Regions from separate parts of the Streptomyces sp. P1-3 genome, predicted to be linked through region 1. Evidence: riboswitches for the same ligand, from Rfam matches in the RefSeq annotation. Region 1 holds a riboswitch; the other holds the start of a gene.
What was found. A riboswitch is a leader RNA that binds a small molecule or an ion and turns the genes downstream of it on or off. The one in region 1 is predicted to bind glycine.
Positions count from the first base shown of each region.

Region 1 (15,830 bases):
TCTTCATCGACATGTACCAACGCTAGCACATGTACCGCCTGGCTGGTTGTCGCGCTGGAGATGTGCCCGGCTATGCCACGCTGTGGAGCAGCGCCGAGCGGACAGCTGAGAGCTTGCCACTCCGCGCCACCCCTATGAGAGGCCAGGGTCCGCCGGCCTCCGGCCTTGAAAGCCCGGCGTCAGCGATTTGCCGACCGCCGCGAGACCAGAAGCGCCGAGCCACTTCTTTCAGCGGTCTACGTGACGAGATGTGCCGCGAGCGAGCGTAGCCGTGCTGCCACCATTGACGGTGGTACCACCAGCCGGAACCGGTCCTTGCCCTGTTCTGCAACAGCCACGAATGGTGAGGAGAGGAGGGCCAGAGCCTGGCTGATGACATCGGCCGAGATGCCCAATTTACGCAGGTCGCGGCGTAGTTCGTTGGGCCCGAGCCACCCTCCGGGGTACATCGGGTTGTCATCACGCACTTCAAGGTCGAGCTGTGTGATGATCGCGCTCAGGACCGTCATGAAATCGCGGCGCTTCTCCTGCGACCGCCTGAGTGCTGAGCCTCGCTGCTTGGCGGTCAGGTCGGGGGTGAACAGCACCAGCAGATCGTCTGGGGAGAAGGGCGAGTCGTCGTGGAGCAGGACGGCTTCGCCAAGGGTTTCCGCAAGCAGGATGGCTGTGTTCCCGTCCTTGGCGGCGGCCGCGTGGACCCGGGGATGGAAGTCGGGGCCGATCACTACGGATGTCGTCGCGCCGCACTTGGTCCGGTGCTCTCTGAGACCTTCGAAGCTGATCTGACTGTCCGATACCGAGCCGGTCGCCGTCGTCTTGGCGTCAATGGCCAGGAGTATGTGCTTGGTTGGCAAGTGGAGCTTCGCAACGGCATCGGCCTGGCCAGGGCCTGCCAGGTGTTCAGCGTCGAGGCCCAGGAAGTCTTGGACAGAGACCGGCTCGTCAAGGCCGGGTACGTCGATGGCTGTTGGTCTCGGGCCATGAGTCGTTCATGGAAATGACTTAACTACTAGCTGCAAGGCCCGTGTCGGAATATTCGTGAACGCATGCCATGGATGAGTCAGAGTGTGGTAGATGGGGCGCTCACTCTTTCTGTGCCCCAGAAGCTTACAATTTCGGGCTATTTTTACGCGGCGTGCCCGAGGTAAGGCATTGGTTGGCGAGTCGCAAGCGGGACTGGACGCCTATGGCGGAGGCGTCGCGGCCCAGTGGGCAGCTGTTCCGATGTTCTGAGGGACGTTCGCTCCGCGGAGGAATCCCGAGCAACCTGGTCAGACACCCTGCCCTCGAGGACTTTTCAGGGACTTTCAGGTCTGTCCCAGGGACTTCTCAGGGATTGTTCGCTGAGTAGGCAGGGAAGGGCCTGACAGCTCTGAAAGGATCGAAACCCCAGGTCAGGCCCTGTTCCCTCAGCACTCGATGACGTTGACCGCGAGCCCGCCCCGCGCCGTCTCCTTGTACTTGACCTTCATGTCGGCGCCCGTCTCCTTCATGGTCTTGATGACCTTGTCCAGTGAGACGTGGTGGCGGCCGTCGCCGCGCAGGGCCATGCGGGCGGCGGTGACCGCCTTCACCGAGGCCATGCCGTTGCGCTCGATGCACGGGATCTGCACCAGGCCGCCGACCGGGTCGCAGGTCAGGCCCAGGTTGTGCTCCATGCCGATCTCCGCGGCGTTCTCCACCTGCTCGGGGGAGCCGCCCAGGACCTCGGCCAGGCCGCCGGCGGCCATGGAGCAGGCCGAGCCGACCTCGCCCTGGCAGCCGACCTCGGCGCCGGAGATGGAGGCGTTCTCCTTGAAGAGCATGCCGATGGCGCCCGCGGCGAGCAGGAAGCGGACCACGCCCTCTTCCTTCTCTTCTGCGGAGGCATTGCCCGAGACGAAGTTGAGGTAGTAGTGCAGGACGGCGGGGATGATGCCCGCCGCGCCGTTGGTGGGGGCGGTCACCACGCGGCCGCCCGCGGCGTTCTCCTCGTTGACCGCCATCGCGTAGAGCGTGACCCACTCCATGGCGTGCGCCTGCTGGACGCCCTCGGCGCGCAGCTGGCGGGCGGAGTGCGCGGCGCGGCGGCGGACCTTGAGGCCGCCGGGGAGGATGCCCTCGCGGGACAGGCCGCGGGCCACGCACGCGCGCATCACCTCCCAGATCTCCAGCAGGCCGGCGCGGATCTCCTCCTCCGTACGCCATGCCTTCTCGTTCTCCAGCATCAGGGCGGAGATCGAAAGGCCCGTCTCGCGGGAGAGGCGCAGCAGCTCGTCGCCGGTGCGGAAGGGGTACTTCAGGACGGTGTCGTCGAGCTTGATCCGGTCCTCGCCGACCGCGTCCTCGTCCACGACGAACCCGCCGCCGACCGAGTAGTACGTCTTCTCCAGCAGCGGCACCCCCTCGCGGTCGTATGCGAAGAGCGTCATGCCGTTGGCGTGGTACGGCAGCGAGCGGCGGCGGTGCAGGATCAGCTCGGTCGACTCGTCGAAGGCGATCTCGTGGGCGGTCCCTATCTCCGCGCCCAGCAGCCGCAGCCGCCCGGTGCTGCGGATCCGCTCCACCTCGTCGTCGGCCGTCTCCACGTCGACGGTGCGCGGGGAGTGCCCCTCCAGGCCGAGGAGGACGGCCTTGGGGGTGCCGTGGCCGTGTCCGGTCGCGCCGAGGGAGCCGAACAGCTCCGCGCGGACCGAGGCCGTCTGGGCGAGCAGGCCGTCCTTCTTCAGCCGGCCGACGAACATGCGCGCGGCGCGCATCGGGCCGACAGTGTGGGAGCTGGACGGGCCGATGCCGATGGAGAAGAGGTCGAAGACGGAGATGGCCACGGTGGCGGACCCCTTTGTCTGCTGGTGGGCGGTCGTGCGGTAGGTGCTGTGCGCGGGATGTGGTGCGCGTACGCGGGGTGTGACGCGCGTACATGGGCGATTGTGTGCGGGCGTACGCGGGGTGCGCTTACGCCGACGTGTGTGCGTACACGGTGCCACGAGGCGTGCGTACGCGGTGTGTGCGCCGGCACCCGGGGGCACTGCGCGCACCCTCCAGTGTGCACAGTGCCCCGTGTCGGGCGTGTGGGCGTGCGGTTACAGCCCGGGGTACAGCGGGTGCTTCTCGGCGAGCGCCGTGACGCGGGCCTTCAGCGGCTCCGTGTCATGGGCCGGCTTGAGCGCCTCGGCGATGATGTCGGCGACCTCGCGGAAGTCGTCCGCGGTGAAGCCGCGCGTGGCCAGCGCCGGGGTGCCGATCCGCAGGCCCGAGGTGACCATCGGGGGGCGCGGGTCGTTCGGGATGGCGTTGCGGTTGACCGTGATGCCGATCTCGTGCAGCCGGTCCTCGGCCTGCTGGCCGTCCAGCTCGGAGTCGCGCAGGTCCACCAGGACCAGGTGCACGTCCGTGCCGCCGGACAGCACGGAGACGCCGACCTCGGCCACGTCCGGCTGCGTCAGGCGCTCGGCCAGGATGCGGGCGCCGTCCAGGGTGCGCTGCTGGCGCTCCTTGAACTCCTCCGACGCCGCGACCTTGAAGGACACCGCCTTCGCCGCGATGACGTGCTCCAGCGGGCCGCCCTGCTGGCCGGGGAAGACCGCCGAGTTGATCTTCTTGGCGAGCTCGGCCGTGGACAGGATCACGCCGCCGCGCGGGCCGCCCAGCGTCTTGTGGGTGGTCGTGGTCACGACGTGGGCGTGCGGCACCGGGTTGGGGTGCAGACCGGCGGCGACCAGGCCCGCGAAGTGGGCCATGTCCACCATCAGGTAGGCGCCGACCTCGTCCGCGATCCGGCGGAAGGCGGCGAAGTCCAGCTGGCGCGGGTACGCCGACCAGCCGGCCACGATCAGCTTCGGCTTGGTCTCCTTGGCCAGCCGCTCGACCTCGGCCATGTCCACGACGCCGGTGTCGTCCACGTGGTAGGCGACCACGTTGTAGAGCTTGCCGGAGAAGTTGATCTTCATGCCATGGGTCAGGTGCCCGCCGTGCGCGAGGTTCAGGCCCATGATCGTGTCGCCGGGCTTGAGCAGCGCGAACATCGCCGCCGCGTTCGCCTGCGCGCCGGAGTGCGGCTGCACGTTCGCGTGCTCGGCGCCGAAGAGCGCCTTGATCCGCTCGATGGCGATCCGCTCGACGACGTCGACGTGCTCGCAGCCGCCGTAGTAGCGGCGGCCGGGGTAGCCCTCGGCGTACTTGTTGGTGAGGACCGAGCCCTGGGCCTCCATGACCGCGACCGGAGCGAAGTTCTCCGACGCGATCATCTCCAGGGTGGACTGCTGGCGGTGGAGCTCGGCGTCGACGGCGGCGGCGACGTCCGGGTCGAGCTCGTGCAGGGAGCTGTTGAGAAGCGACATGCGTCAGGATCCTTAAGAGCCGGAGAACTCGGTGTACTCGTCAGCGGAGAGCAGGTCGTCCGGCTCGTCCGTGATGCGGACCTTGAACAGCCAGCCGCCCTCGAACGGGGCGGAGTTCACCAGCGACGGGTCGTCCACGACGTCCTGGTTGGCCTCGACGACCTCACCGGTCACCGGGGCGTACAGGTCGCTGACCGACTTGGTCGACTCCAGCTCGCCGCAGGACTCGCCCGCGGTCACCGTGTCACCGACCGCCGGAAGCTGGACGTAGACCACGTCACCGAGCGCGTTGGCGGCGTGCTCGGTGATGCCGACCGTCGCCACGCCGTCCTCGGTGGCCGACAGCCACTCGTGCTCCTTGCTGTAGCGAAGCTGCTGGGGGTTGCTCATGACGTGAATTCTCCTGGATCCGAAGGTGTGGATGTGCCGTGGGTCTTGCCAGGTGGGACGAGGGTGACGAATTCGTCAGTGCGCCGGGGCCGCGGAGCCGTGCCGCGCGCCCGTCCGGCGCCGCTCGCGGTACGTCAGCGCTGCCGCTTGTAGAAGGGGAGGGCCACGACCTCGTACGGCTCGTGGGCGCCGCGGATGTCCACCGCGACGCCCTCGGTGCCCGGCTCGGCGTACGCGGCGTCCACGTACGCGATGGCGATCGGCTTGCCCAGCGTCGGGGACGGCGCCCCGGAGGTGACCTCACCGATCACGGTGCCGTCCGCCGCCACCACCGAGAACCCGGCGCGCGGCACCCGGCGGCCCTCGGCGATCAGCCCCACGAGCTTCCGCGGCGGTGCCGCCTTCGCCCGCTCGGCGGCCGCCTCCAGCGCCGCCCGGCCCACGAAGTCGCCTTCCTTGTCGAACTTGACCACGCGGCCCAGCCCCGCGTCGAACGGCGTCGTCGCTGTGGTCAGCTCGTGCCCGTAAAGCGGCATGCCCGCCTCCAGCCGCAGGGTGTCCCGGCAGGAGAGGCCGCACGGCACCAGGCCCGCGTCCGCGCCCGCCTCGGTCAGCGCCTGCCACAGCTTCTCGGCGTCGGCCGGGTCCACGAACAGCTCGAAGCCGTCCTCGCCGGTGTAGCCGGTACGGGCGATCAGGGCGGACACCCCGGCGACGGTGCCGGGCAGCCCGGCGTAGTACTTCAGGCCGTCGAGGTCGGCGTCGGTGAGCGACTTCAGGATGGCGGGGGACTGCGGCCCCTGGACGGCGAGCAGCGCGTACGCCTCGCGGTCGTCCCGCACAGCGGTGTCGAAGCCCGCGGCCCGCTCGGTGAGCGCGTCCAGCACCACCTGGGCGTTGGAGGCGTTCGCCACGACCATGTACTCCTCGGCGGCCAGCCGGTAGACGATCAGGTCGTCGAGGATGCCGCCCTCGGCGTCGCAGATCATCGTGTACCGGGCCCGGCCGACCGCGAGCGCCGACAGGTTCCCCACCAGCGCGTGGTCCAGCGCCTGCCCCGCCTGCGGGCCGGTGAGGGTGATCTCGCCCATGTGTGAGAGGTCGAACAGGCCCGCGCGGGTCCGCACGGCGGTGTGCTCGTCACGCTCGCTGCCGTAGCGCAGCGGCATGTCCCAGCCGGCGAAGTCGGTCATGGTGGCGCCGAGCGCGCGGTGCAGCGCGTCGAGCGCGGTGTGGCGTGGGGCGTCAGTCATGGTCATTTGCTCCCAGGCGAGGGCGTATGGGTGAAGTTCTCCCCATCTGTCATCGGAACCTGAGAGCTTCACCGTGACCCCGGGCGGGGGACGGCTTGCACCTTCGGCGGAGCCGCAGCAGCGGCTCGCTTTTCAGATCTGCCTCGCCCGCGCGGTATCGGGGCCTGAGAGATTCAAGGGAGGACTTGCTCCTTCGGCGCCCCGTCGCCCGGCAGTGACTGCCGGTCCGGGGACTCTCCCGCGCGGATTCAAGCGGCCGGTATGCAGTTGGCGCGCACATCATCGCACGTGCGCGCCACAAGGGAACCCCCGGACGGGAATCGGACGTTCCTTGTACGCCATTGCCTTCCCTTGACACTCTTCGGGTAGGGGGCGGTGACCGGACCCAGGAGGACGATCACGGTGCAGAGGCAGCGCAGGTGCCAGAACGACGTCGCGCGGGGTCACCCCCGGCCGTGCGAGCAGGTCACCGGGGAGCGGCGGCCGGTGCTCCGGCCCGGCCGGAGCCGGCCCGTCCACGACCTGCGCGGCCTTCCCGCCCCGGCCGCCGGCGAGCTGCGCTTCCCGGCCGGTGACCTCGCCGTCACCTCCGGACTGCCCGGCAGCGGCAAGTCCACCCTGATGAGGCGGACCGTGCCCGGACTGGACCGGCGCGGCGGCCCGGTGCTGCGCGTGGACTCCCAGGACACCCGGGAGAGCTGGGAGCGGCGGCTGCCGGGCTGGCTGCCGTACGGGCTGTACCGCCCGCTGGTGCGGCTGGCGCACTACGCGCGACTGCGCCGCGCACTGCGGTCGGGCTCGAGTGTGGTGGTGCACGACTGCGGCACGCTGCGCTGGGTGCGCCGCTGGCTGGCGTGGCACGCCCGGCGGCGCGGCCGCCGGCTGCACCTGATCCTGTTGGACGTGCCGCCTGCCCTCGCGCTCAGGGGGCAGGCGGCACGTGGTCGGGGGGTTTCCGGTTACGCCTTCCTCCGGCACAGACGGGCCGTGGCCCGCCTGGTGGCCGATGCCGAGGACGGCAGCCCGCCGCGGGGCTGCGCCTCGGCGGTGCTGCTGGACCGCCTCGCCGCCGATGCCCTGGAGGGCATCGGCTTCGAGTGAGGCTTCCGGGCTGTCCGTCGTTCGGACCGTTGGGCTAGAGCAGCACGGTCAGCAGCCTGGGCAGCACGAGCCGCAGGTCCTCCTGCACGTCCGACAGGTCCTGCTCCAGTGTCATCCGGACGCTCTTGTCCCGGTCGGCCAGGACCGCGGCGAGCAGCTCGTCGACGCCTTCGAGCAGCCGCTCCAGCAGGCCCACCAGGTCGTCGGACGGGTCGGCCTTCTTTCCGCGGATCTTGGCCTTCAGCGCGGCCTTCTTGCTGGCCTGGACCGCGTTGATGCCGTTCGTCTCCACTCGGTCCCGGAACCAACCGAGGCGGAAGCGGTCCGGGTCCCGCTGCCTGGCCTCCGCGATGAACTCGTCGGCGTCCTGGATGGCGTCGCGGAGTTTGTGGATGGCCACGAGGCGGTGGGACGTTTCGCGGGGGGCCGCCTTGGCGGACTCGGGGCGGTCCGGGATGGGCCCGTCGGCGATAGCCGGGCCAGCGAAGCCCAGGACCAGGGAGCCGCAGATCGCGGCGGAGACGGCGGTATAGGTCGCCTTACTGGTGCGCATGGATGAGTAGTCCCTTCGGTATGTCAACCCGGGTACGCGACCACGGTGTGCATGGCCGGTTGCGGTCCGCAACTTTTCCGATACCGTCCGCAGTCGCCGTACGGCTCCGCCGCCATGCCCCGCGACCTGCGCGTATCCCGCGCCGGACGCGGGCTGCCGATGAACGGCGGGCATGCAGCCGTTAGGGTGCTGTGCAGGCTGGGCGAGATGGCGGTGGGGACGGGATGAGCATCCAGAGCGACGGGTCCGAGGCGCTGGACGGCGCGTTTCCCGGCAACGAACTCGAAGAGGTGCTCGCCGCCTCCGTCGGGGTGCCGGGCGCGGGCGCCCGGATCGTCGAGGTCCTCGGCCGCAGCCACGTGTGGATCCCGCTGCCCAACGGCGGCGGCCCCGGCAGCACCGACCTCGATCTGCCGACCCTGGAGATCGACGGCGGCGCGTACGTCCCCGTCTTCAGCTCCGAACAGCAGTTCCTGCGGATCGTCGGCGACCGGATGTCCTTCGCCGTGGCCCCCGCCGTGGAGTTCGCCCGCGGCCTGCCCCCGCAGCTCGGCATCGCCGTGAACCCCGGCGGCGCGGTCGGCGCGCCGCTCCCGCCGCCCGCGGTCGCCCAGCTGTGCAGGGTCGGCCGCACGGAACTCGACGGTCCGGCCTCCGGCGGCCGGGTGATGCTGTTCGAACCGGACTGGCAGGACGAACCGGTGGACTTCCTGGCCGCCGCTGGGCTGGAGTTCGCCAAGGTGCCCGACGTACGGACCGCCCGGCGCGCCCTGGCCCGCGTCGAGGGCGACGCCCCCACGCTGTTCGTGGGCGTCCAGGTGGACCTCCCGACACCCCAGACCCAGGCGCTCGTGCTCGACGCGCTCGGCCGGGCGCTCGGCGCGGTGCCCGTGCCCTGGCCCGTCCAGCTGGTGCTGCTGGACGTCGCCCAGGACCCGGTCGGCGACTGGATGCTGGAGCGGGTCCGGCCGTTCTACGACCGTGATCGGTGACCGTGCCGGTCAATGCCGGGGCGGACTCGTAAGCTGGTGGGATGACCGGGCGGGGTGCGGCGCCGCGCACCGGAGCGATGCGGTGATGACCCAGGGAAGGGGCGGACACAGGTGAGCGCGGTCGCGGGAGGTGGTACGGCGGCTGCCGGTCAGGTCGAGCAGATGCTGCAGCAGGTCGCTCCCGGCCGGTACGACACCTACGAGGCGCTGCTGCGCGCTCTCGCCGACGGCTCCGTGTGGATGCTGCTGTGGCACGGGACCCCCGGGGCGCCCGACGCCCAGTACGGCAACATGGAGGTCGACGGCCTCGGTTACGCCCCCTGCGTCACCTCGGGGCAGGAGCTGTCCGCCAGCGGCTGGAACCGCGCGCACGAGGTGATCGGCGGCCGCCAGATCTCCGCCGCGCTCTACCGCGACCGCTGGGGCCTGTGGCTCAACCCGCACGCCCCCGGTGGCGGCGTCGGCATCCCCTGGCTCGATCTGCGGCGGATCGCGGTCGGCCTGGACCAGCTGCCCGCCGGACCCCTGCGGATCAGCGAACCCGCGATCGAGATCCCGCAGTTCTACGCCCTGCTGGGGCAGAACGCGCACCGTACGCCCGTTGTGCGGTCGTTGCGCCGGGCCTGGGTGCAACCCGCCCTCGGTGCCCCGTATCTGGTGATTGGTCTTGATCTGTACGACACGAGTCAGCCGTCCGTCGAGGCGGCGCGGCTGATGATGCGGCAGTCCGTCGGCGCGGTGCCGGACGGACTGCCGGTCTCCACGGTCGCGATGTCGGACGAGTTCGACCCGGTCGCGATGTGGCTGCGGGCCAACTCCCGTCCGTTCTTCGACCGGGACGCCTACGGCGGCGCGCCCGCGCCGTCCTACGGCTACGGCTACCCGCCCCCGCGCCCCACCTTCTGACCTGCGGCGACTGACTCCTCCCGGTGTCGGGGCGGCTTCCGCCCGGCCGGTTTTCGGCGTACCCCCGGCCGGTTCGCGGCACGCTCACGGGTATCGGCTGTTCGGTTAACGGAACGTTGTGCGCCACATCACGGTTGCGCATCCATTGCCCGAGGGGTCTGGCGGCTGATCGCGAGCCCGTTGAAGACTCCCGCTCCAAGAGACGTCGCTCCAGCGTACGAGCCTCTGTTTGCGAGTTCTGCCGCACCATCCGCACGACGTTGCGCACCACTGATGTGAACCATGCCGCCATCGCGCGGCGGGTCGTGGGCCGGTCACCGCCGGCGAGAGGGGTCCCCACAACGATGACGGCACCATTGCATGACACCGGCGCGGCCGAGGCCGCCGCCGTCGAGGTTGCCGCCGGCGTGCCCGAGAAGGAGATCCAGGGCAGGTCGCCCGGGCGAATCGCCTGGATGCGGCTGAAGCGCGACAAGGTCGCCCTCGCCGGCGGCATCATCGTGATCCTGCTGATCCTGGTGGCCGTCTTCGCCCCGCTCATCGTGAAGCTGTTCGGCCATCCGCCGAACGACTTCCACGTCGACAAGCTCAACGCCGAAACCGGCCTGCCCGAGGGCGACTTGGGCGGCATGAGCGGCGACTTCCTCTTCGGGCTCGAACCGGTCAACGGCCGCGACGTGTTCAGCCGCGTCGTCTACGGCGCCCGCGTCTCCCTGCTCGTCGCGTTCCTCGCCGCACTGGTCTCGGTGGTGCTCGGCACCGTCTTCGGCATCCTGGCCGGGTACTTCGGCGGCTGGGTCGACGCGCTCATCAGCCGGACGATGGACCTGCTGCTGGCCTTCCCGCAGCTGCTGTTCATCATCGCCCTGGTCTCGGTCATCCCCGGCGAACTGTGGGGGCTGTCCGGGTCCGGCGTCAGACTCGGCGTGCTGGTCCTGGTGATCGGCTTCTTCGGATGGAGTTACGTCGGCCGCATCGTGCGCGGGCAGACGCTCAGTCTGCGCGAGCGCGAGTACGTCGAGGCGGCGCGCAGCCTCGGCGCCGGGCGGTTCTACATCCTGATCAAGGAGCTGCTGCCCAATCTGGTCGCGCCGATCCTGGTCTACACGACCATGATGATCCCCACCAACATCCTCACGGAGGCGGCGCTCAGCTTCCTGGGGGCCGGCGTCAAGTCGCCCACCGCGTCGTGGGGGCAGATGCTGTCGGCGGCCGTCCCGGTCTACGACCTCGACCCCGCGTTCATGATCATTCCTGGTCTGGCCATCTTCATCACCGTCCTCGCCTTCAACCTCTTCGGCGACGGTGTGCGCGATGCGCTCGACCCCAAGGGTTCCCGCTGAGCGGGGCAGTACCGCACTTCACGGAGGATGCGACACAGTGATCACCACGAGCAGAGCCACCCGCCGCATCGCGGCCGGTGCCGCGGTCGCGGCGCTGCTCGCCGCGACGGCGGCGTGCGGCGGCGGAAACGGCCGTAACCGAGACAAGAACAACGACGCCGACGGAGCCGGCTTCAACGCCGCGCTCACCAAGGTGCTCAACCCGTCCACCGAGAAGGGCGGCACCCTCAAGTTCATCAGCACCCAGGACGCCGACTTCTGGGACCCGCAGCGCGGCTACTACGGCTTCATGTGGGACTTCGCCCGGTTCTACACGCGCCAGCTGGTGAGCTACGCGCCCAAGCCCGGCAAGGAGGGGATGGAGATCGTCCCCGACATGGCCACCGGCAAGGCCAAGGTCAGCGGCGACGGCAAGACCTACACCTACACCCTGCGCGACGACCTCTACTACGAGGACGGCTCCAAGATCACCTCGCAGGACATCAAGTACGGCATCGAGCGCACCTTCGCCACCGATGTCATCAACGGCGGCCCGCCGTACCTGATGCAGATCCTGGACAACGGGCAGAAGTACCCCGGCCCGTACAAGGACAAGGACCCCAAGAAGCTGGGTCTGAAGTCCATCGAGACGCCGGACGAGAAGACCATCACCTTCAAGCTCCCCAAGGCGAACTACGACTTCGAGGGCATCCTGGCGCTGCCCACGTCCACCCCGGTGCCGCCGGCCAAGGACACCCGCGCCAAGTACACGCTGCGCCCGTTCTCCTCCGGACCGTACAAGTTCAAGTCGTACGACCCGGGCAAGGAGCTCATCCTGGAGCGCAACACCCACTGGAAGAAGTCCTCCGACCCGATCCGCGCCGCCCTGCCGGACGAGGTCAAGGTCACCTTCACCACCAACGCCAACGACGCGGACGCCAAGCTGATGGCGGGGGACTACCACCTCAACCTCACGCAGCGCGGTGTGCAGACCGCGGCCCGCGCCAAGATCCTCCGTGACGCGTCGCAGAAGGCCAACACCGACGACCCGCTGACCGGCTTCATCCGCTACGCGGTCATGCCGAACACGGTCAAGCCGTTCGACGACGTGCACTGCCGCAGGGCCGTCCTCTACGCGGCCGACAAGACCTCGCTGCTCGCCGCCCGCGGCGGCACCTACGGCGGCGAGGTCGGCATCAACATGCTGCCCCCGGGCGTCCCCGGCCACGACCCGCAAAGCGACCCGTACGAGCTGCGCAAGGACGGCGGCAAGCCGCAGCTGGACAAGGCCAAGGACGAGCTGAAGCAGTGCGGCAAGCCGGACGGCTTCTCCACCAAGCTCGCGGTGCGCCAGAACGAGCCCGCCGAGATCGCCTCGGCCGAGGCCATCCAGGACGCCCTGGGCAAGGTCGGCATCAAGGTCGACATCGACAAGTTCGACGGAGCGCAGGGCAACGCCGTCATCGGCTCCCCGAACAACGTCGAGAAGCAGGGCTACGGCCTGATCGTCTACGGCTGGGGCGCGGACTTCCAGTCCGGATCGGGCTTCCTGCAGCCGCTGGTCGACAGCCGCTTCACCCTGGAGAGCGGCAACAACAACTACGGCATGGTCGACGACAAGCAGATCGACGAGCTGTTCGACAAGGCCATCGCCGAGCCCGACCCGGCCAAGGCCGCGGAGCACTACAAGCAGCTGAACAAGCGGCTGAGCGACCTGGCGGTCTACCTGCCGTTCGTCTACGACAAGTCGCTGAACTACCGCAGCCCGGAGCTGACCAACGCGTACACGTCGGACGGCTTCAACGGCAAGTACGACTTCGTCTCGCTCGGTGTCAAGGGTGGCGGCAAGTAATCGGTCCTGGTACGCGACCGATGGTCCGTCCCGATAGAGCGAAGGGCAGGTGAGGGCCTGCCGGGCGGCCGACCTGGGGGCACCTTCCAGACGAAGTCTGGGGGAGATCCCGGGCGGCCGCCCGGAGGCCGACCACAGTGCTTGTGTACATCATCCGGCGGCTCGTCACAGTCGTCGTCATGCTCCTGGTGGTCACCCTGGCCACGTTCGGAGTCTTCTTCATGGTGCCGAAGCTGACCGGCACCGACCCGGCCCTGATGTACGTCGGCAAGAACTCCGACAAAGCGTCGGTCGAGGGCACCCGCAAGAAGCTCGGTCTCGACGAGCCGGTCCTGGTGCAGTACGGCGAGTTCGTCAAGGGCATCGCCGTCGGCCGGGACTACGACGACGGCGTCGAGGTCACGCACTGCCCCGCCCCGTGCTTCGGCTACTCCTTCAAGACCGAGCAAGAGGTGTGGCCCCTGCTGAAGGACCGGCTGCCGGTCACCGCCTCACTGGCCGGTGGAGCCGCCGTCCTCTGGCTGATCGGAGGCGTCGGCGTCGGCATCGTCTCCGCACTCAAACGCGGCACGGTCTGGGATCGCGCCGCCATGATCGGAGCGCTGGCCGGCGTGTCCCTCCCGATCTACTTCACCGGCCTGTTGTCCCTGGCGATCTTCTCCTACCAACTCGGCTGGACCTCCGCCGAGTACGTCCCCTTCATGGAGGATCCCGGCGGATGGTTCAGCAACCTGATGCTGCCATGGGTCACCCTCGCCTTCCTCTACGCGGCGATGTACGCGCGACTGACCCGGGCGACCATGCTGGAGGTGATGGGCGAGGACTACATCCGCACCGCCCGGGCCAAGGGCCTGAAGGAATCGGTGGTCATCCGCAAGCACGCGCTGCGCTCGACCATGACCCCGATCCTGACCATCTTCGGCCTGGACCTGGGGGCGCTGGTCGGCGGCGCCGTGCTGACCGAGTCCACCTACAACCTCCGCGGTCTCGGCTACGAGGCGGTCAACGCGATCCAGAACAAGGACCTGCCGGTGATCCTCGGGGTCACGCTGGTCGCCGCGTTCTTCGTGGTCATCGCCAACCTCGTCGTGGACCTGCTGTACGCCGTGATCGACCCCCGAGTGAGGCTCTCGTGACGGACCTTGAGAAGACGGGCGCAGCCGGCGAGCCGGAGCAGCCCGCCGCCCTCGGCGGCGTGGCGAAGTCCGGCGCCGTCGGCGAGCCGGTGGCCGAGGACGGCGCACGGCCGGGCGCCTACCTTGAGGTGCGCGATCTGAAGGTGCACTTCCCGACCGACGACGGCCTGGTGAAGTCCGTCGACGGGCTCTCCTTCGCGCTGGAGAAGGGCAAGACCCTCGGTATCGTGGGCGAGTCCGGCTCCGGCAAGTCGGTCACCTCGCTCGGCATCATGGGCCTGCACCGGGTCGGCAACTACGGCCGGCAGAAGGCGCGGATCTCCGGAGAGATCTGGCTGGACGGCAAGGAGCTGCTCTCCGCCGACCCCGACGAGGTCCGGCGGCTGCGCGGCCGCGAACTGGCCATGATCTTCCAGGACCCGCTGTCCGCGATGCACCCGTACTTCACCGTAGGCAAGCAGATCAGCGAGGCCTACCGGGTCCACCACCAGGTCGACAAGAAGACCGCCCGCAGGCGGGCGATCGAGATGCTGGACCGGGTGGGCATCCCGCAGCCGGACAAGCGGGTGGACAACTACCCGCACGAGTTCTCCGGCGGTATGCGCCAGCGCGCGATGATCGCGATGGCGCTGGTCAACAACCCCGAGCTGCTGATCGCCGACGAGCCGACGACCGCCCTGGACGTGACCGTCCAGGCGCAGATCCTCGACCTCATCCGCGACCTGCAGAAGGAGTTCGGCTCCGCGGTCATCATCATCACCCACGACCTGGGCGTCGTCGCCGAGCTCGCCGACGACATCCTGGTGATGTACGGCGGGCGCTGCGTCGAACGCGGCCCCGCGGAGAAGGTGTTCTACGAGCCGCAGCACCCCTACACCTGGGGCCTGCTCGGGTCGATGCCGCGCATCGACCGCGACCAGACCGAACGGCTCATCCCGGTCAAGGGGTCCCCGCCGAGCCTGATCAACATCCCCGGCGGCTGCGCCTTCAACCCGCGCTGCCCGTACGCCGACGTGCCCAAGGACGGCATCACCCGCACCGAGCGCCCGGAACTGCGCCAGGTCGGCGACCGCCACTTCTCCGCCTGCCACATGTCGCAGGAGGAGCGCACCCGGATCTGGACCGAAGAGATTGCGCCGAAGCTGTGACCGAGAAGACCGAGAAACCAAGCGTGGCGAAGACGGCGGCGGTCGAGCGGCAGGCGGCGGACGCCGACTCCCCCGAGCCGCTGCTGAAGGTCACCGGCCTGGTCAAGCACTTCCCCATCAAGAAGGGGCTGCTCCAGCGGCAGACCGGCGCGGTGCAGGCGGTCGACGGGCTGGACTTCGACGTCCGGCCGGGGGAGACCCTGGGCGTGGTCGGCGAGTCCGGCTGCGGCAAGTCCACCATGGGGCGGCTGATCACCCGCCTGCTGGAGCCGACCAGCGGCAGGATTGAGTTCGAGGGCCGGGACATCACCCATCTGGGCACCGCGGCGATGCGCCCGATGCGCCGCGACATCCAGATGATCTTCCAGGACCCGTACTCCTCCCTGAACCCCCGGCACACGGTCGGCACGATCGTCAGCGCGCCGTTCAAGCTCCAGGGCGTCACGCCCGAGGGCGGCGTCAAGAAGGAGGTCCAGCGGCTGCTGTCGGTGGTGGGCCTCAACCCCGAGCACTACAACCGCTACCCCCACGAGTTCTCCGGCGGCCAGCGGCAGCGCATCGGCATCGCCCGCGCGCTGGCGCTCAAGCCGAAGCTGGTCATCGCGGACGAGCCGGTCTCGGCGCTGGACGTGTCCATCCAGGCGCAGGTGGTCAACCTGCTGGACGACCTCCAGGAGGAGCTGGGCCTGACGTACGTGATCATCGCCCACGACCTGTCGGTCATCCGGCACGTCTCGGACCGGATCGCGGTGATGTACCTGGGCAAGATCGTGGAGCTCGCGGACCGCAAGTCCCTGTACGAGGCGCCCATGCACCCGTACACCAAGGCGCTGCTGTCCGCGGTGCCGGTGCCGGACC
Region 1 covers NZ_CP192512.1:2,201,403-2,217,232, reverse strand. The annotation lists gene ACQUSR_RS09115 (CopG family transcriptional regulator) at 1-13, opposite strand, end outside; gene ACQUSR_RS09110 (hypothetical protein) at 237-854, opposite strand; gene ACQUSR_RS09105 (L-serine ammonia-lyase) at 1,410-2,807, opposite strand; gene glyA (serine hydroxymethyltransferase) at 3,063-4,319, opposite strand; gene gcvH (glycine cleavage system protein GcvH) at 4,332-4,709, opposite strand; gene gcvT (glycine cleavage system aminomethyltransferase GcvT) at 4,844-5,962, opposite strand; glycine riboswitch at 5,999-6,104, opposite strand; glycine riboswitch at 6,105-6,213, opposite strand; gene ACQUSR_RS09085 (AAA family ATPase) at 6,365-7,063, shown strand; gene ACQUSR_RS09080 (hypothetical protein) at 7,098-7,616, opposite strand; gene ACQUSR_RS09075 (enhanced serine sensitivity protein SseB) at 7,841-8,608, shown strand; gene ACQUSR_RS09070 (enhanced serine sensitivity protein SseB C-terminal domain-containing protein) at 8,720-9,514, shown strand; gene ACQUSR_RS09065 (ABC transporter permease) at 9,859-10,857, shown strand; gene ACQUSR_RS09060 (ABC transporter substrate-binding protein) at 10,898-12,688, shown strand; gene ACQUSR_RS09055 (ABC transporter permease) at 12,826-13,824, shown strand; gene ACQUSR_RS09050 (ABC transporter ATP-binding protein) at 13,884-14,972, shown strand; gene ACQUSR_RS09045 (ABC transporter ATP-binding protein) at 14,996-15,830, shown strand, end outside.

Region 2 (15,830 bases), 1.5 Mb from region 1:
CGGGCGCCTACGCCACCACCCTCAAGAAGGGCGCCACCGTCACCACGGCGCGTGACCACTCGCGCGGCGCCCGAGCGCTCAAGCGCGCGGTGATCTCCGCGCTCCAGGCCAGCGCCATCGACGTACGGGACCTGGAGAACGTGCCGCTGCCCGTGGCCCGCCAGCAGACCGCTCGCGGCAGCGCCGGCGGCATCATGATCCGTACCTCGCCCGGGGTGCCCGACTCCGTCGACATCATGTTCTTCGACGAACGCGGTGCGGACCTGTCCGCAGGCGGCCAGCGGAAGCTGGACCGGGTGTACGCCCGCCAGGAGTACCGACGCGCGTTCCCGGGTGAGATCGGCGACCTGAGCTTCCCGTCGAGCGTCTTCGACTCCTACACCGGGTCGCTGTTGCGGGCCGTCGACACCACCGGCATCGCGGACTCCGGCCTCAAGGTCGTCGTGGACGCCTCCAACGGCAGTGCCGGCCTCGTCCTCCCCAGCCTGCTCGGCCGGCTCGGAGTCGACGCGCTCACCATCAATCCGGGCCTGGACGAGACGCGGCCGACGGAGACCGCCGAGGGCCGCCGCTCGGGGTTGGTACGGCTCGGGGAGATCGTGGCGTCCGCGCGTGCCGCGTTCGGTGTGCGGTTCGACCCGGTCGGCGAGCGGCTGTCCCTGGTGGACGAGAAGGGCCGTATCGTCGAGGACGACCGGGCCCTGCTGGTCATGCTCGACCTGGTGGCCGCCGAGCGCCGCAGCGGCAAGGTGGCGTTGCCGGTGACCACGACCCGTATCGCCGAGCAGGTCGCCGCGTACCACGGCACGAGGGTGGAGTGGACGACGACCTCGCCCGACGACCTCACCCGCGTCGCCCGCGCCGAGTCGACCATCTTCGGCGGAGACGGGCGCGGCGGGTTCATCATCCCCGAGTCGAGCAGCGTCTTCGACGGCGCGGCCGCGTTCGTCCGGCTCATCGGGCTGGTGGCGCGTACGCAGCTGACACTGAGTCAGATCGATGCGCGTATCCCGCGCGCCCATGTGCTCCGCCGGGATCTGGCGACCCCGTGGGCGGTCAAGGGGCTCGTCATGCGGCGGGTGGTCGAGGCGGCGGGGGACCGGTCGGTGGACACCACCGACGGAGTACGCGTGGTGGAGCCCGACGGCCGATGGGTGATGGTGCTGCCGGACCCGGCGGAAGCCGTCACCCATCTGTGGGCGGAGGGCCCCGACGACGCCTCGGCGCAGGCCCTGCTCGACGAGTGGTCGGAGGTGGTGGACAGCGCCGGGCGGTGAGCGGCGTACGGTCCACGCACCGCGCGGAAGTCGCGCGAACATGCTGAAACCACCTCGGGGGCGCCGTCACCCGGGCCCGTATCCGGCACGCCGGTGGGGCCATTGGGTGACGGCGCCCCCGACATGCGACGATGTGCGGCATGTCGCAGCAGCCCCCCGTTCGGAGCACCGCATCGCCGCCCGCGCGCCCGCGCCCCGACGCGTCCATGTCGCTGCTGACGAACGTGATGGAGCACAGCCTGGACGACGGTTACGCCGAGGCCGCGGCACGGCGGGGCGCCGCCGGGACATCGCGCATGCCGGGCACGCTGCGGGCCAAACTGGGGCTGGCCGTCGGACTTGTGCTGGCCGCCATCGTGGTGACCGTCGCCGCTGACAAGGCGCGGATATCGGCTCCCGCGCTGGCCAAGGAGCGTCAGAAGCTCATCGACCGGGTCGAGGCCGAGACCGCTGCGGCGGACGACCTGGAGAAGCAGCTCGACACCCTGCGCGACGAGGTCGGCGAGAAGCAGCGCCAGGCGCTGGAGAAGTACGGCGGGGCCAAGGCCGAACTGGTCGCGCTGCTCGCCGGGGCGACCGAGGTGACCGGCCCCGGCGTGCAGCTCGTCATCGACGACGCGGAAGGCGCCGACGAGGGCGGCGGGGGTCCGCGGGAGAGCAGCGGGTTCTCCGACACCGGCCGGGTCCGCGACCGCGACATGCAGCGGGTCGTCAACGGGCTGTGGCAGTCGGGGGCGGAGGCGATCGCGGTCAACGGTCAGCGGCTGACCTCGCTGTCGGCGATCAGAGCGGCCGGCGACGCCATAATGGTCGACAACAAGCCGGTGGTACCGCCCTATACGGTACTCGCGGTGGGGGATGGCGAACGCCTGGCGAGCGCCTTCCAGGAGACCGCCGACGGCCGGTATCTGCAGGTGCTGAAGAGCAACTACGGGATCCGGGCGAGCATCTCCGCTCAGGACGAGGTGCGGCTGCCGGTCGCGCCGAGCCTCATCGTACGTACGGCAGAGCCGAAGGCCGGTGCCACCGGAACCGGCGGCACCGACACAGGAAAGGGCACACGCACATCGTGATCGCCGTATTGGGCCTCGTCGTGGGAGTCGTGGTCGGACTGTTCGTCCGCCCGGTGGTGCCCACGGAGATCGAGCCGTATCTGCCGATCGCCGTTGTCGCGGCACTGGACGCGGTGTTCGGCGGGCTCCGGGCGATGCTGGACGGGATCTTCGACGACAAGGTCTTCGTCGTGTCGTTCCTCTCCAACGTGGTGGTCGCCGCGCTGATCGTCTTCCTCGGCGACAAGCTCGGTGTCGGTGCCCAGCTGTCCACCGGCGTCGTGGTCGTCCTCGGCATCCGGATCTTCTCCAACGCCGCCGCCATCCGTCGGCACGTCTTCCGGGCGTGAGGCCGATGAGCCACGACGAGACGCCCGAGGACCGCGGGGACCGCGGGAACCGTGAGGAGCACGGGGAGCGCGAGAACGGCGCGAAGCCCGGGGCCGGCGAGGAGCCCGTACAGCCCGTGCCCCAGGCCCCGCCGCCGGCTGCGGGTCACGTGCCCGCCGCCTCGGAACCGGCGCTCACCGGCCGCCAGCGGCTGGCCAAGAGCCTGTGGCCGCCCCGGTTCACCCGGGCCCAACTCATCGTCGCCGTGCTGCTGTTCGTGCTGGGCCTGGGACTGGCGATCCAGGTGCGGTCCACCACCGAGAACAGCGTGCTGCGCGGCGCGCGGCAGGAGGACCTGGTGCGGATCCTGGACGAACTGGACAACCGCACGCAGCGCCTGGAGGCCGAGAAGGAGCGCTTGGAGGGGCAGCGCCGCGAGCTGGAGACCAGCTCGGACCAGGCCAAGGAGGCCCGGAAGCAGACGCTCCAGAAGGAGCAGCAGCTGGGTGTGCTCGCGGGGACGGTCGCCGCTCAGGGGCCCGGTATCGAGTTCACCATCCAGGACTCGGAGAACGCGGTGAAGGCCGACATGCTGCTCGACGCGATCCAGGAGCTGCGCGCGGCGGGCGCGGAGGCGATCCAGGTCAACGATGTACGCGTGGTCGCCGACACGTATTTCGCGGATGCCGTGGACGGCGTGACCGTCGATGGACAGAAGGTGACCCAGCCCTACGTCTTCAAGGTGATCGGCAAGCCGGAGGACCTGGAGCCGGCGCTCAACATCCCCGGCGGCGTGGTGCAGACCTTGAAGAAGGAGCAGGCCACAGTGTCCGTACGACGCGAGGAGAAGATCGTCGTGGACGCCTTGCGGTCGGCGAAGCGCCCTGACTACGCTCGGTCGTCATCGGAGTGAGGCGGGCAGGCATGGAGCTGGTCCGGCCAGTACTCGAGGTAGTGGGGGGTCGGCGCATCAGATCAGTAGCGCGTGGTGGAAACTGTCTGAAGGTCACGGACGTTGTGAGGGTGTCCGGGTCGACCGGTGTGTGCATCGAGGGTTACAGCGAGGCTTTGTCCTGCCCCACGGGCGGGTCTGTTTCAGTCAAGGGGAATCGCCCGTGAAGTTGTTCGGGAAGTTGTTCGGCAAGAGTGCGCGCCGGGACGGTGGCAGCGGCACCGCCCGTCACCGTGCCCAGCGTCCCGCCGAAGGCGGCGGTGGCGAGGAGCAGCGGCCGCTGTTCCGAGACCAGGTCGGCGCACAGGGCGGTGACATTCCGGGCGGACAGGGCGCGTCGTCTGTTGACCCTGCCGGTGCCGGGCGCATAGGTTTCCAGGAGCCATCAACCTCAAGTGCGGGTGGAGGGGTCGGCTTGCCTGTTTGTAGCCGGTGCGGGCACCGGAACCCCGAGTCCAGCAAGTTCTGCTCCAACTGCGGTGCGCCGCTGCGGGGCGACGCCGTCCCCGAGCGTGCCTCGGAGACCACTTCGACGATCTCGATCTCGGGTCTTGAGGCGTACGACTCCGAGGTCACCGGGCAGACGCAGCTGCCGTCGCTTTCGCCGGAGGCGCAGGCCGCCGTCGAGGCGCTGCCGCTCGGCTCGGCGCTGCTGGTGGTGCGCCGCGGCCCGAACTCCGGCAGCCGTTTCCTGCTCGACAGTGATCTCACCACGGCCGGCCGCCACCCGCAGAGCGACATCTTCTTGGACGACGTGACGGTCTCGCGCCGCCATGTGGAGTTCCGGCGCACTCCGGACGGTGGTTTCACCGTCGCCGACGTCGGCAGCCTCAACGGCACGTACGTCAACCGGGAGCCGATCGACGCGGTCCCGCTGAACAACGGCGACGAGGTCCAGATCGGCAAGTACCGCCTGGTGTTCTACGGCAGCCAGCGGGGCGTCGGTATCTGATCCTCCCCCAGGCTCCGTCCGGGGGTACCCCCAATCGGTATCTGACCTCCCCCAGACTCCGTCCGGGGGGACCTCCAGGGGAAGGTCCATGCTGCAAAAACCGTCGGGCGGTGCCGGTAGCGGCACCGCCGCCGCGGGCCGCCGCCCGATGAGCATCGGCGCGGTCCTGAGCCTGCTGCGGGAGGAATTCCCCGAGGTCACCATCTCCAAGATCCGTTTCCTGGAGTCGGAGGGCCTGGTGGAGCCGCAGCGGACGCCATCGGGGTATCGCAAGTTCAGCCCGGAGGACGTGGAACGGCTCGGTTACATCCTGCGTATCCAGCGTGACCACTATCTGCCGCTCAAGGTCATCAGGGAGCACCTCGACGCGCTGCAGCGCGGTGAGCGCGTCTCCCTGCCCGCCGCGGCCGGGCCGCCCGCCCAGGAGTTCCTCGACGGCGGCGAGATCGATCTGGAGCGCCCCACGGCCGCCCGGATCGGCCGTGCCGAGCTGCTCGCGGCCACCGAGGTGAGCGAGGACCAGCTGGCCGAGTGGGAGTCGTACGGGCTCGTCGGGCGGGCGGCGGACGGTTCGTACGACGCCGAGACGGTCACGGTCGCCAAGATCGTCGCGGATCTCGGCCGCTTCGGTCTCGAACCGCGCCATCTGCGGGCCGTAAAGGCGGCAGCGGACCGTGAGGCCGGGCTGGTCGAACAAGTGGTCGCACCCCTGCGTCGGCACCGGAATCCGCAGACCAGAGCCCATGCGGAGGCCACGGCGCGGGAGATCGCCACACTGTCGGTGCGGCTGCACACGGCGCTGCTCCAGGCCGCGCTGCGGTCCGCGCCGAGCTGACCGAACGCGGGCCCGACTATCCAAACCGACCGCGCACGTCCTAGGGTTGCTGTGTGAACGAGCTCGACGTCGTGGGTGTCCGGGTGGAGATGCCTTCCAACCAGCCGATCGTGCTCCTGCGGGAAGTGGGAGGCGACCGGTACCTCCCCATCTGGATCGGACCGGGAGAGGCGACCGCGATCGCCTTCGCGCAGCAGGGCATGGCCCCCGCGCGCCCACTCACCCATGACCTGTTCAAGGACGTGCTCGACGCGGTGGGTCAGCAGCTCACCGAGGTCCGCATCACGGACCTGCGGGAAGGCGTCTTCTACGCGGAACTGGTCTTCGCCAGCGGTGTCGAGGTCAGCGCCCGCCCCTCCGACGCCATAGCCCTCGCGCTGCGTACCGGTACCCCGATCTACGGCAGCGACGGCGTGCTCGACGACGCCGGTATCGCCATCCCGGACGAGCAGGAGGACGAGGTGGAGAAGTTCCGCGAGTTCCTCGACCAGATCTCTCCCGAGGACTTCGGGACCAGCAGCCAGTGAAGGGCGCTTCGTCCGCCCCCGTTCTGACATTCGAGTAGCCTTTCCCGCGCGACAGTCACGGCAAACCACTCTCAGGGTGATTATCACTCGGCGTGCCGAGTGTGGCGATCGTTGACGCACCCCGAGTGACTGCCTACCGTCGAGAAGGCAGGTCAAGGACGGAGGTCGGCGTGAGAAGCACCGGCGACGGCACGGCGGCCGGCGGTCCGTATCCGCTCCACGGGGGCGCACCGGCCGATCCGGCTCCCCCCGCACATCGGGTCGCGGCACAGGCCGGACCCCTGCACGAGCGAGCCTCCGCGGTGGTCGGATACCGCGGTCCCACCGCGTGCTCGGCCGCGGGCATCACCTACCGCCAGCTGGACTACTGGGCGCGTACCGGCCTCGTGGAACCGAGTGTGCGGCCCGCGTACGGCTCCGGGACGCAGCGGCTCTACAGCTTCCGGGACGTGGTCGTCCTCAAGATCGTCAAGCGACTGCTGGACACCGGTGTGTCCCTGCAGAACATCCGCGCCGCCGTCCAGCACCTGCGCGCCTGCGGGCTGGACGACCTGACACGGATGACGCTCATGAGCGACGGCGCGACCGTTTACGAATGCACTTCCCCGGACGAGGTCGTCGAGCTGCTCCAGGGCGGCCAGGGCGTCTTCGGGATCGCCGTGGGCGTGGTCTGGCGGGACGTGGAAGAGGCGCTGTCGCAGCTGCACGGTGAGCACGTGGACACCGGCGAGACGCTGATCGGGCACAACCCCGCCGACGAGCTCGCCCGGCGCCGCAATCGGGCGGGCTGACCGCGCCACGGCGGAAGGCGGCCCCGGGGCCGCCTTCGGGCCGATTGTCAGTGGTGTGCGGCAGCATCGGTAACTGTGAGAGATGCGCCGACCATTCTCCATCTGGACATGGACGCCTTCTACGCCTCGGCGGAGCAGGCGGCCAAGCCCAGCCTGCGCGGCAAGCCGGTCGTCGTCGGCGGCGTGGGCCCGCGCGGTGTGGTGGCCACGGCCTCGTACGAGGCGCGGGTCTTCGGGGTGCACTCGGCGATGGCGACGGCGCAGGCCCGCAGGCTGTGCCCGCACGCCGCCTATCTGGCTCCCCGCTTCGCGCTCTACCGGACGGTCAGCGACACGGTGATGAGCCTGCTGGGACGGCTGTCCCCGCTCGTGGAGCCGCTCAGCCTCGACGAGGCGTTCGTGGATCTGGAGGCCGGCGGCGTCGCCGAGGACGCCGTGACCGCACGGGCGGTGGGTGAGCGGCTGCGCGCGGACATCAGGGCCGCCACCGGGCTGACGGGCTCGGTGGGGCTCGCCGGCTCCAAGATGCTCGCCAAGATCGCCTCGGAGCAGGCCAAGCCCGACGGCCTGGTCGTCATCGAGCCCGGCACCGAGCGGGAGCTTCTGGGGCCCATGACGGTGCGCACCCTGCCCGGTGTCGGCCCGGCGACCGCGGAGGCCCTGCGCCGGGTGGGCATCCACACGGTCGCCGAGACCCGTGAGGCGGGTGAGGCGGAGCTGGTGCGGCTGCTGGGCAAGGCACACGGCGCCTCGTTGTACGCGATGGCGAACGGTCGCGACGACCGCCCGGTCGTCGCCGAGCGGGACGCCAAGTCCGTATCGGTGGAGGACACCTTCGACACCGATGTCACCGACCGCACCCGGGTGCAGCTGGAGATCGCCCGGCTCGCCGACCGGTGCGTCGAGCGGCTGCGCGGCGCGGGGCGCGCGGGGCGGACGGTCGTGATCAAGGTGCGGCGGTACGACTTCTCGACGCTGACGCGGTCCGAGACGCTGCGTGGGCCCACGGACGACCCGGCCGTGGTCCGTGAGGCGGCGGCGCGGCTGATCGAGCAGGTGGACACCACGGCGGGGGTCCGGCTGCTGGGGGTGGGGGTCAGCGGCCTGGCCGACTACACCCAGGAGGACCTGTTCGCGCAGGCCGCCCACGCCGCCGAGGAGGAGGCCGCTCACGCGGCGGAGGCGGTCCACGCCGTGTGGCGCACCGGCGAGCGGGAGGGCTCGGCCGCCGTCCCCGGTCAGCCCGGCGGACTCGGCCAGGCCGGGGAGGGCGCTCCCGGTGCCCCGGAGCGGCCCGGAGCGGACTCCGGCACCGCGATACCGGAGACGCCGGGCCAGGGGGGCCAGGACGCCGCGACGGATGCCCGGCGGGCCCGGCGGTGGCTGCCGGGCGCCGACGTCCGGCACGCCGCGTACGGGGCGGGCTGGGTGCAGGGCAGCGGGGTCGGGCGGGTCACCGTGCGGTTCGAGCAGCCGTGGTCCCCACCCGGCCGGGTGCGGACCTTCGCCGTCGACGACCCGGACCTGGCACCGGCCGATCCGCTGCCCCTGGTCCGGCCCGAGGAGCACGAGCCGACGCGAGAGGCACCAGCAGCGGGAGGATCCGGTGGGGAAGGTCAGCCGAGCCCGTCGAGACCGTAGGGGTACGTCAGCCGGGCACGTCCAAGCCGTAGTGGTGGTACAGCTGGAGTTCCTGCTCGGGCGAGAGATGGCGGCCCACGCCGAAATCAGGCGCGTCCTTGATCAGCCCACGCTCGTACGGCACCCGGAGGGTGCCGTCGACGACCTCGCTCGGTCCCAGCGGCACGAAGACGTCCCGGTGGAAGAGCCCGGTGCGCACCGCCGCCCACTCCGGTTCGCCCGTCGCGTCGTCGAGATAGACCTCGTCGACCGTCCCCAGCTTCGCCCCGTCGCGGTCGACGGCCTTGTGCCCGATCAGTCGCCGCGGATCGATGTCGGTCTGCACGGTCCCTCCAACTCACAGATCTGTCCCGTGACACCTACGAAAAGCCACAACAGGGCAAAAGGCCACTTGGGCGCGGTGTAGCGGGGCTCACCGCACCGGTTCGGGCGACGATCGCGCTGGTAGGCTGGCGCTGGCTGCAGACCCTGTGCGGGAGAGTCCTCCAGTGGAACCGGATCAGTTCACCGGGATCGCCGGAGGCGCCGAAGGAGCAAATCCTCCCCGGAATCTCTCAGGCACACGTACCGCGCGGGCGAGGTCACTCTGGAAAGCAGGTCGGGTCTGCGGGACGAATGTCCCCCGGGCCCTCCTCACCGACGGGGAAAGCCGGTCCGCGGCACGCGGGACGGTGAAGCTCTCAGGTCGTGATGACAGAGGGGGAGGCCGTCCGGGCACCCGCGCCGTGGTGCCCCTCGAAGGTCGCACAGACCAGGAGGCCTTTCGCAGATGACCGACAACCGCATCTCCCTCGCAGCGCTGGAGCGCGGCATTCCGTTCGCCCGGCGCCACATCGGTCCGGACAGCGAGGCCCAGGCCAAGATGCTCGCGCAGGTCGGCTTCGGCTCGCTCGACGAGCTCACCGCGGCCGCCGTGCCCGACGTGATCAAGAGCACCGAGGCGCTGGGGCTGCCCGAGGCCCGCACGGAGGCCGAGGTCCTCGCCGAGCTGCGCTCGCTCGCCGACCGCAACCAGGTCCTGTCGCCCATGATCGGCCTGGGCTACCACGGCACCTTCACCCCGCCGGTCATCCTGCGGAACGTGATGGAGAACCCCGCCTGGTACACGGCGTACACGCCGTACCAGCCGGAGATCTCCCAGGGCCGTCTGGAGGCCCTGCTGAACTTCCAGACCGTCGTCGCCGACCTCACCGGGCTGCCCACCTCCGGCGCCTCGCTGCTGGACGAGGGCACCGCCGCGGCCGAGGCCATGGCGCTGTCCCGCCGTGTCGGCAAGGTGAAGGACGGCGTCTTCCTGGTCGACGCCGACTGCCTGCCGCAGACCATCGCCGTCATCCAGACCCGCGCCGAGCCCACCGGCGTCGAGGTCGTCGTCGCCGACCTGACCGACGGCATCCCGGCCGAGGTCGCCGAGCGTGGCGTCTTCGGCGTCCTGCTCCAGTACCCCGGCGCCTCCGGAGCCGTCCGCGACCCGCGGGCCGTCATCGAGCGCGCGCACGAGCTGGGCGCGATCGTCACCGTCGCCGCCGACCTGCTCGCCCTCACCCTGCTCACCTCGCCCGGCGAGCTCGGCGCCGACATCGCCGTCGGCTCCAGCCAGCGGTTCGGCGTGCCGATGGGCTTCGGCGGTCCGCACGCCGGCTTCATGGCCGTCCGCGACGCCTACGCCCGCAGCCTGCCGGGCCGCCTCGTGGGCGTCTCCGTCGACGCCGACGGCGCCCCGGCCTACCGGCTGGCCCTGCAGACCCGCGAGCAGCACATCCGCCGCGAGAAGGCCACCAGCAACATCTGCACCGCGCAGGTACTCCTCGCCGTCATGGCCGGCATGTACGCGGTCTACCACGGCCCGGACGGGCTCGCCGCCATCGCCCGCCGCACCCACCGCTACGCCGCGGTGCTCGCCGGCGGCCTGCGGGCCGGCGGCGTCGAACTCGTCCACGACGCGTACTTCGACACCCTCACCGCGCGCGTGCCGGGCCGGGCCGCCCAGGTGGTGGACGCCGCCCGCGAGGCCGGGGTCAACCTCCGCCTGACCGACGCCGACCACGTCGGCATCGCCTGCGACGAGACCACGACCCGCGCCCAACTGGCCGCCGTCTGGGCTGCCTTCGGCGTCCAGGGCGACGTCGACGCGCTGGACGTGGCGACGGAGGACGCGCTGCCCGCCGGGCTGCTGCGCACCGACGCCTACCTGACCCACCAGGTCTTCCACCGGCACCGCTCCGAGACCGCCATGCTGCGCTACCTGCGCCGCCTCGCGGACCGCGACTACGCGCTGGACCGCGGCATGATCCCGCTCGGCTCCTGCACCATGAAGCTGAACGCGACCACCGAGATGGAACCGGTCACCTGGCCGGAATTCGCCGGGCTGCACCCGTTCGCGCCGGCCGAGCAGGCGAGCGGCTACCTGACGCTGATCCGCGAGCTGGAGGAGCGGCTGGCGGAGATCACCGGCTACGACAAGGTCTCCCTCCAGCCCAACGCCGGCTCCCAGGGCGAGCTCGCCGGGCTTCTGGCGGTGCGCGCGTACCACCGTGCCAACGGCGACGAGCAGCGCACCGTCTGCCTCATCCCGTCCTCCGCGCACGGCACCAACGCCGCCAGCGCCGTGATGGCGGGCATGAAGGTCGTCGTGGTGAAGACCGCCGAGGACGGCGAGGTCGACACCGACGACCTGCGCGCCAAGATCGAGCAGTACCGCGACGAGCTCGCCGTGCTCATGGTCACTTACCCCTCCACCCACGGCGTGTTCGAGGAGCACATCTCCGAGATCTGCGCGGCCGTGCACGAGGCGGGCGGCCAGGTGTACGTCGACGGCGCCAACCTCAACGCGCTGGTGGGCCTGGCCGGTCCGGGCGAGTTCGGCGGCGACGTCTCGCACCTGAACCTGCACAAGACCTTCTGCATCCCGCACGGCGGCGGCGGCCCGGGCGTCGGTCCGGTCGCGGTGCGCGAGCACCTCGCCCCGTACCTGCCCAACCACCCGCTCCAGCCCACCGCGGGTCCGGAGACCGGCGTCGGCCCGATCTCGGCCGCCCCGTGGGGCTCCGCGGGCATACTCCCGATCTCGTGGGCGTACGTCCGCCTCATGGGCGGCGAGGGCCTGCGGCGCGCCACCCAGGTCGCGGTGCTCGGCGCCAACTACATCGCCAAGCGCCTGGAGCCGCACTACCCGGTGCTCTACACCGGGCCCGGCGGCCTGGTCGCGCACGAGTGCATCATCGACCTGCGGCCGCTCACCAAGGCCACCGGGGTGACCGTGGACGACGTCGCCAAGCGGCTGATCGACTACGGCTTCCACGCCCCGACGATGTCCTTCCCGGTCGCCGGCACGCTGATGATCGAGCCGACGGAGAGCGAGGACCTGGCCGAGCTGGACCGGTTCTGCGCGACGATGATCGCCATCCGCGAGGAGATCGAGAAGGTCGGCTCGGGGGAGTGGTCCAAGGATGACAACCCGCTGCGGAACGCGCCGCACACCGCGGCCGCGCTGAGCGGGGAGTGGACGCACGGCTACACCCGCGAGGAAGCGGTCTTCCCGGCCGGGGTCTCGACGGCTGACAAGTACTGGCCGCCGGTGCGTCGGATCGACGGTGCCTTCGGCGACCGCAACCTGGTCTGCTCCTGCCCGCCGATGGACGAGTACGAGGGCTGACGCGCACGAACGTGCTCATGCGTGGGGGCCGGTGCGGCGGTTGACGCCGGGCCGGCCCTTCGCGCTGTGACGGCGCCGTGGATCAGGCGGCCGTCATGATGGGCTCGGAATCAGGCGGCGGTCGCGACGTGCTCGCTGCCCAGCGGCCGGTGCGGGGCGATGACCTGCCCGTCCGGCAGCAGCTCACCGGTGTCCTCGAAGAGCAGGACACCGTTGCACAGCAGGCTCCATCCCTGCTCCGGGTAGTGCGCCACGAGGTGTGCGGCCTCCCGGTCGGCGGAGTCGGCTGACGGGCACGGCGGCTGGTGCTGGCACATGGAAGGGTTCTTTCGCTGCGATGTGGTGAAGGTCCTGCGGCTCGATGCGGCGTTCATGGCCGCCCCCCCCGTTGTCGGTCGGCTAATGGGTCCCAGTCTTGCCCTACGGGAGTCATTCCGCAGGGATTTCGCGGCAGCGGTACTCACTCCAAGGGGACGTGTCACTCGTGCGGACGGTTCACCAGAACCGGACGGTCTCTTCGGGGGGTTCTGCATGGCCGGACCGGACTAGCCCGTATGGAGGGGGCGTACGCCGGCGTGCCGAGCGCCCCGCGACCACGGGGTCGCGGGGCGCTTCTCCCGGCCGTGCCTCAGGCGGGCGAGCCCAGCAGGGGACCCGGGGGCATCCGGACCGTGAGGACGGGCAGCAGATCGGCGACCCGGTGCGGGCGGTGTGCGGCGATCCCGGGTGGGGCGGGTGCGAGCGGCACCAGCAGATCGCCGGGGGCGGGCCGGCCCGTGGCGGCGTCCGCGGCCGGGTCGCCGTGCAGCCAGAGCGTGAGCATGTACAGCTCCGGTACGGACAGCAGGCGCGGCTGGTAGGAGGCGGGCAGCGACTCGGCCTGGAGCAGGGCCTGTTCCGTGGAGCGTACGTAGGGGCCTTCGGAGAAGCGGGAGAAGGCCCAGCCGTCCGCGGTGAGCATGGCCTCGGCCACGGCGACGGCCTGGCCGCCGTGCCGGATCAGGAAGCGCCAGCCGGCCAGCCTGGTGGTGGGTGGGGTGCCGGGTTCGGTGACGCCCTCCAGGACATGGACGGGCAGTGGCTGTTCGGGGGTGAAGGGGCCGGACAGCGAGCGCAGTGCGGGGGTGGTGCGGGCCTCGCGGACGGCGCTGGGGGAACCGAGGGCCGTGAGGACGCTGCGCAGGGCGGGCGCAGGAGCCGGGAGGGCATGCAGCGGCATGATGAGTCGCCTCTCACTTCGGAGACACGGTGGTTCGAAAGACGCGGTGGTGCGAGATGGGTCGGGTGCGGACGGGCACCGTGAGCTGAACGGGTCAGAGGTGGACCGGTGTCGAATACCGGACGTCAACTCTCTGCCTCGTTCGGCAAGTTTATACGACACGTGTTCCCTTGGGGTTCCGGCTAGTTGCTGCGGAAAATGTCAGCAAGGGGATTTCCGGTCCGCCCGGCGCGGCGATTTGGCCGAATGTGTTCCTTCTGCACTCACCTGACCTCGGCCTTTCCCGTCAATGCGGTAGGCCGGTTCTGGTCGGTGTTTCTCGCCAGAACATTTCTTCCGTTTCAGGGCATTTCGCCATTCCGTCCCGGGTGCCGCGCGTGCCGCAGTGCAGAGCCTACCGGCCGCATGCCGTCCACGGGGCGTTATCGATCACATTGCCTGGGCATCATCGACCGTGACTCAGCGGCTGGTGCCGCGAACCGCCGGCGCGAGGAGGTCGCTTCGATGGGCGAGAAGGTCGTGGCCAACGGGTTCGGCCTGGTCGACCGGCAGCGGCAGCGCAGGAATCTCCAGGCGTGCCTGGAGGGACTGTCGAGGTTGATGGAGGAGCGGCGATTCGACCGCCCGCGGAATCTCATGGGACTGGAGATCGAGCTGAATCTCGCGGGCTCGGACGGGATGCCCCGGATGCTGAACGCGCAGGTGCTGGATCGTATCGCCAGCCCCGATTTCCAGACCGAACTCGGGCAGTTCAACCTGGAAGTCAACATCGTTCCGCACCGGTTGAGCGGAAGGGTCTTCGATCAATTGGAGGAAGAGCTGCGCACAGGCCTGTCATATGCTGATCGCAAGGCCCGGGAAGTCTCCTCGCGGGTCGTGATGATCGGAATTCTGCCGACCCTGGCGGCCGCGGACCTGGGCGCCGCGAACCTCTCCGGCGACGACCGCTACAAGCTTCTCGACGCGCACATGCTGGCCGCCCGAGGCGAGGACTTCCGCATCGACGTCGAGGGCGTGGAGCGGTTCACCTACACCTCGGGGTCGATAGCACCCGAGGCGGCCTGCACGTCCGTCCAGTTACATCTCCAGGTGACGCCGGGACGCTTCGCCGCCGTGTGGAACGCCGCGCAGGCGGTGGCGGGCGCCCAGATCGCGACGGGGGCCAACTCGCCGTTCCTCTTCGGCCGTGAGGTGTGGCGCGAGTCCCGCCCGCCGCTGTTCCTCCAGTCCACCGATGTCCGGCAGCCGGAGCTGGCGGCTCAGGGCGTACGCCCGCGCAACTGGTTCGGCGAACGCTGGATCAGCGACGTGCGCGACCTGTTCGAGGAGAACCTCCGGTACTTTCCGCCGCTGCTGGCGGCCGCGGACGACGAGGATCCGCTGCGGGTCCTGGAGGACGGCGGAATCCCGCTGCTGTACGAGCTGGTGCTGCAGAACGGCACGATCTACCGCTGGAACCGCCCGGTCTACGCGGTCGCGGACGGCGTACCGCATCTCAGGGTGGAGAACCGGGTGCTGCCCGCCGGCCCCACCGTCGCCGACGTCATCGCCAACGCCGCCTTCTATTACGGCCTGGTGCGGGCGCTCGCGGAGGAGCCCCGCCCGGTGTGGACCCGGCTGCCCTTCGCCGCCGCCGAGGAGAACTTCGACGCCGCGTGCCGCCACGGCATCGACGCCGTGTTGCAGTGGCCACGGTCCGGCCGCTTCCTCGCCACGGCCCGAATCCCCGCCGCACAGCTGGTACGGGACGAACTGCTGCCACTGGCCGCGGCCGGCCTGGACGCCTGGGGCGTGGAGCCCGCGGACCGCGACCGCTACCTCGGCATCATCGAGGAACGCTGCCGCAGGCGCCTCAACGGAGCGTCCTGGCAGGTGGCGACCTACCGCCTGGCCCGCGAGCGCGGGCTCGACAGGAAATCCGCCCTCGCGGTGATGACCAGCCGGTACTGCGCGCTGGCCGGCAGCGGCGAGCCCGTGCACACGTGGCCGGTGGACCTCGCCGAGTAGGCCTTTGCCCCGCCTCCCGGCGCGAGCCCGTCGCTCCGCCTCGGCCCCCGTTCGTGCCGCGCCTGGCCGTGCGGCAAGCTAGGACCTCCCGGGGGACGGCGGAAGTGGAGGCAGGCAGTGCAGGCACAGGCACGCGACGCGGCGGTCTCCGCGCCCGGAGGCGGCGGTCAGGCCGCGCGGCGGATCCGCCGCACCGAGTTGCTGCTCGTCCTGGCGCTGTCGGTCGGCGCGAGCGCGGTGTCCGCGCTGATCAGCTTCGTCGGGTCGGTGACCGCAGCGGGCGGCCTGAAGGACCAGGCCGCCACCCTCAACGCCTCCGAGGCCCCCGGCCGCCCCTGGCTGGACCTGGCCTGGCAGCTCTTCGGCATCACCACCGCGCTGGTCCCGGTGCTGCTCGTGGCCCATCTACTGCTGCGTGAGGGCGCCGGGCTGCGCACGATCGGCTTCGACCTGCGGCGGCCGCGGTTCGACCTGGGGTGGGGCACCGCGCTCGCGGCGGCCATCGGCGGCACCGGACTGCTGCTCTACCTCGGCGCGCGGGCAGTGGGCGGCAACCTCACCGTGGTGCCCGAGAACCTGCCCGATGTCTGGT
Region 2 covers NZ_CP192512.1:738,096-753,925, reverse strand. The annotation lists gene ACQUSR_RS03240 (sugar phosphate nucleotidyltransferase) at 1-1,277, shown strand, start outside; gene ACQUSR_RS03235 (DUF881 domain-containing protein) at 1,418-2,350, shown strand; gene ACQUSR_RS03230 (small basic family protein) at 2,347-2,679, shown strand; gene ACQUSR_RS03225 (DUF881 domain-containing protein) at 2,685-3,572, shown strand; gene ACQUSR_RS03220 (FHA domain-containing protein) at 3,634-4,563, shown strand; gene ftsR (transcriptional regulator FtsR) at 4,652-5,398, shown strand; gene ACQUSR_RS03210 (bifunctional nuclease family protein) at 5,452-5,925, shown strand; gene ACQUSR_RS03205 (MerR family transcriptional regulator) at 6,096-6,716, shown strand; gene ACQUSR_RS03200 (DNA polymerase IV) at 6,792-8,357, shown strand; gene ACQUSR_RS03195 (PRC-barrel domain-containing protein) at 8,365-8,682, opposite strand; glycine riboswitch at 8,821-8,937, shown strand; glycine riboswitch at 8,938-9,064, shown strand; gene gcvP (aminomethyl-transferring glycine dehydrogenase) at 9,127-12,012, shown strand; gene ACQUSR_RS03185 (DUF5999 family protein) at 12,123-12,329, opposite strand; gene ACQUSR_RS03180 (hypothetical protein) at 12,641-13,231, opposite strand; gene ACQUSR_RS03175 (glutamate--cysteine ligase) at 13,736-15,238, shown strand; gene ACQUSR_RS03170 (CPBP family intramembrane glutamic endopeptidase) at 15,356-15,830, shown strand, end outside.
Region 2: another riboswitch for glycine. It lies ahead of gcvP (aminomethyl-transferring glycine dehydrogenase); the one in region 1 lies ahead of gcvT (glycine cleavage system aminomethyltransferase GcvT).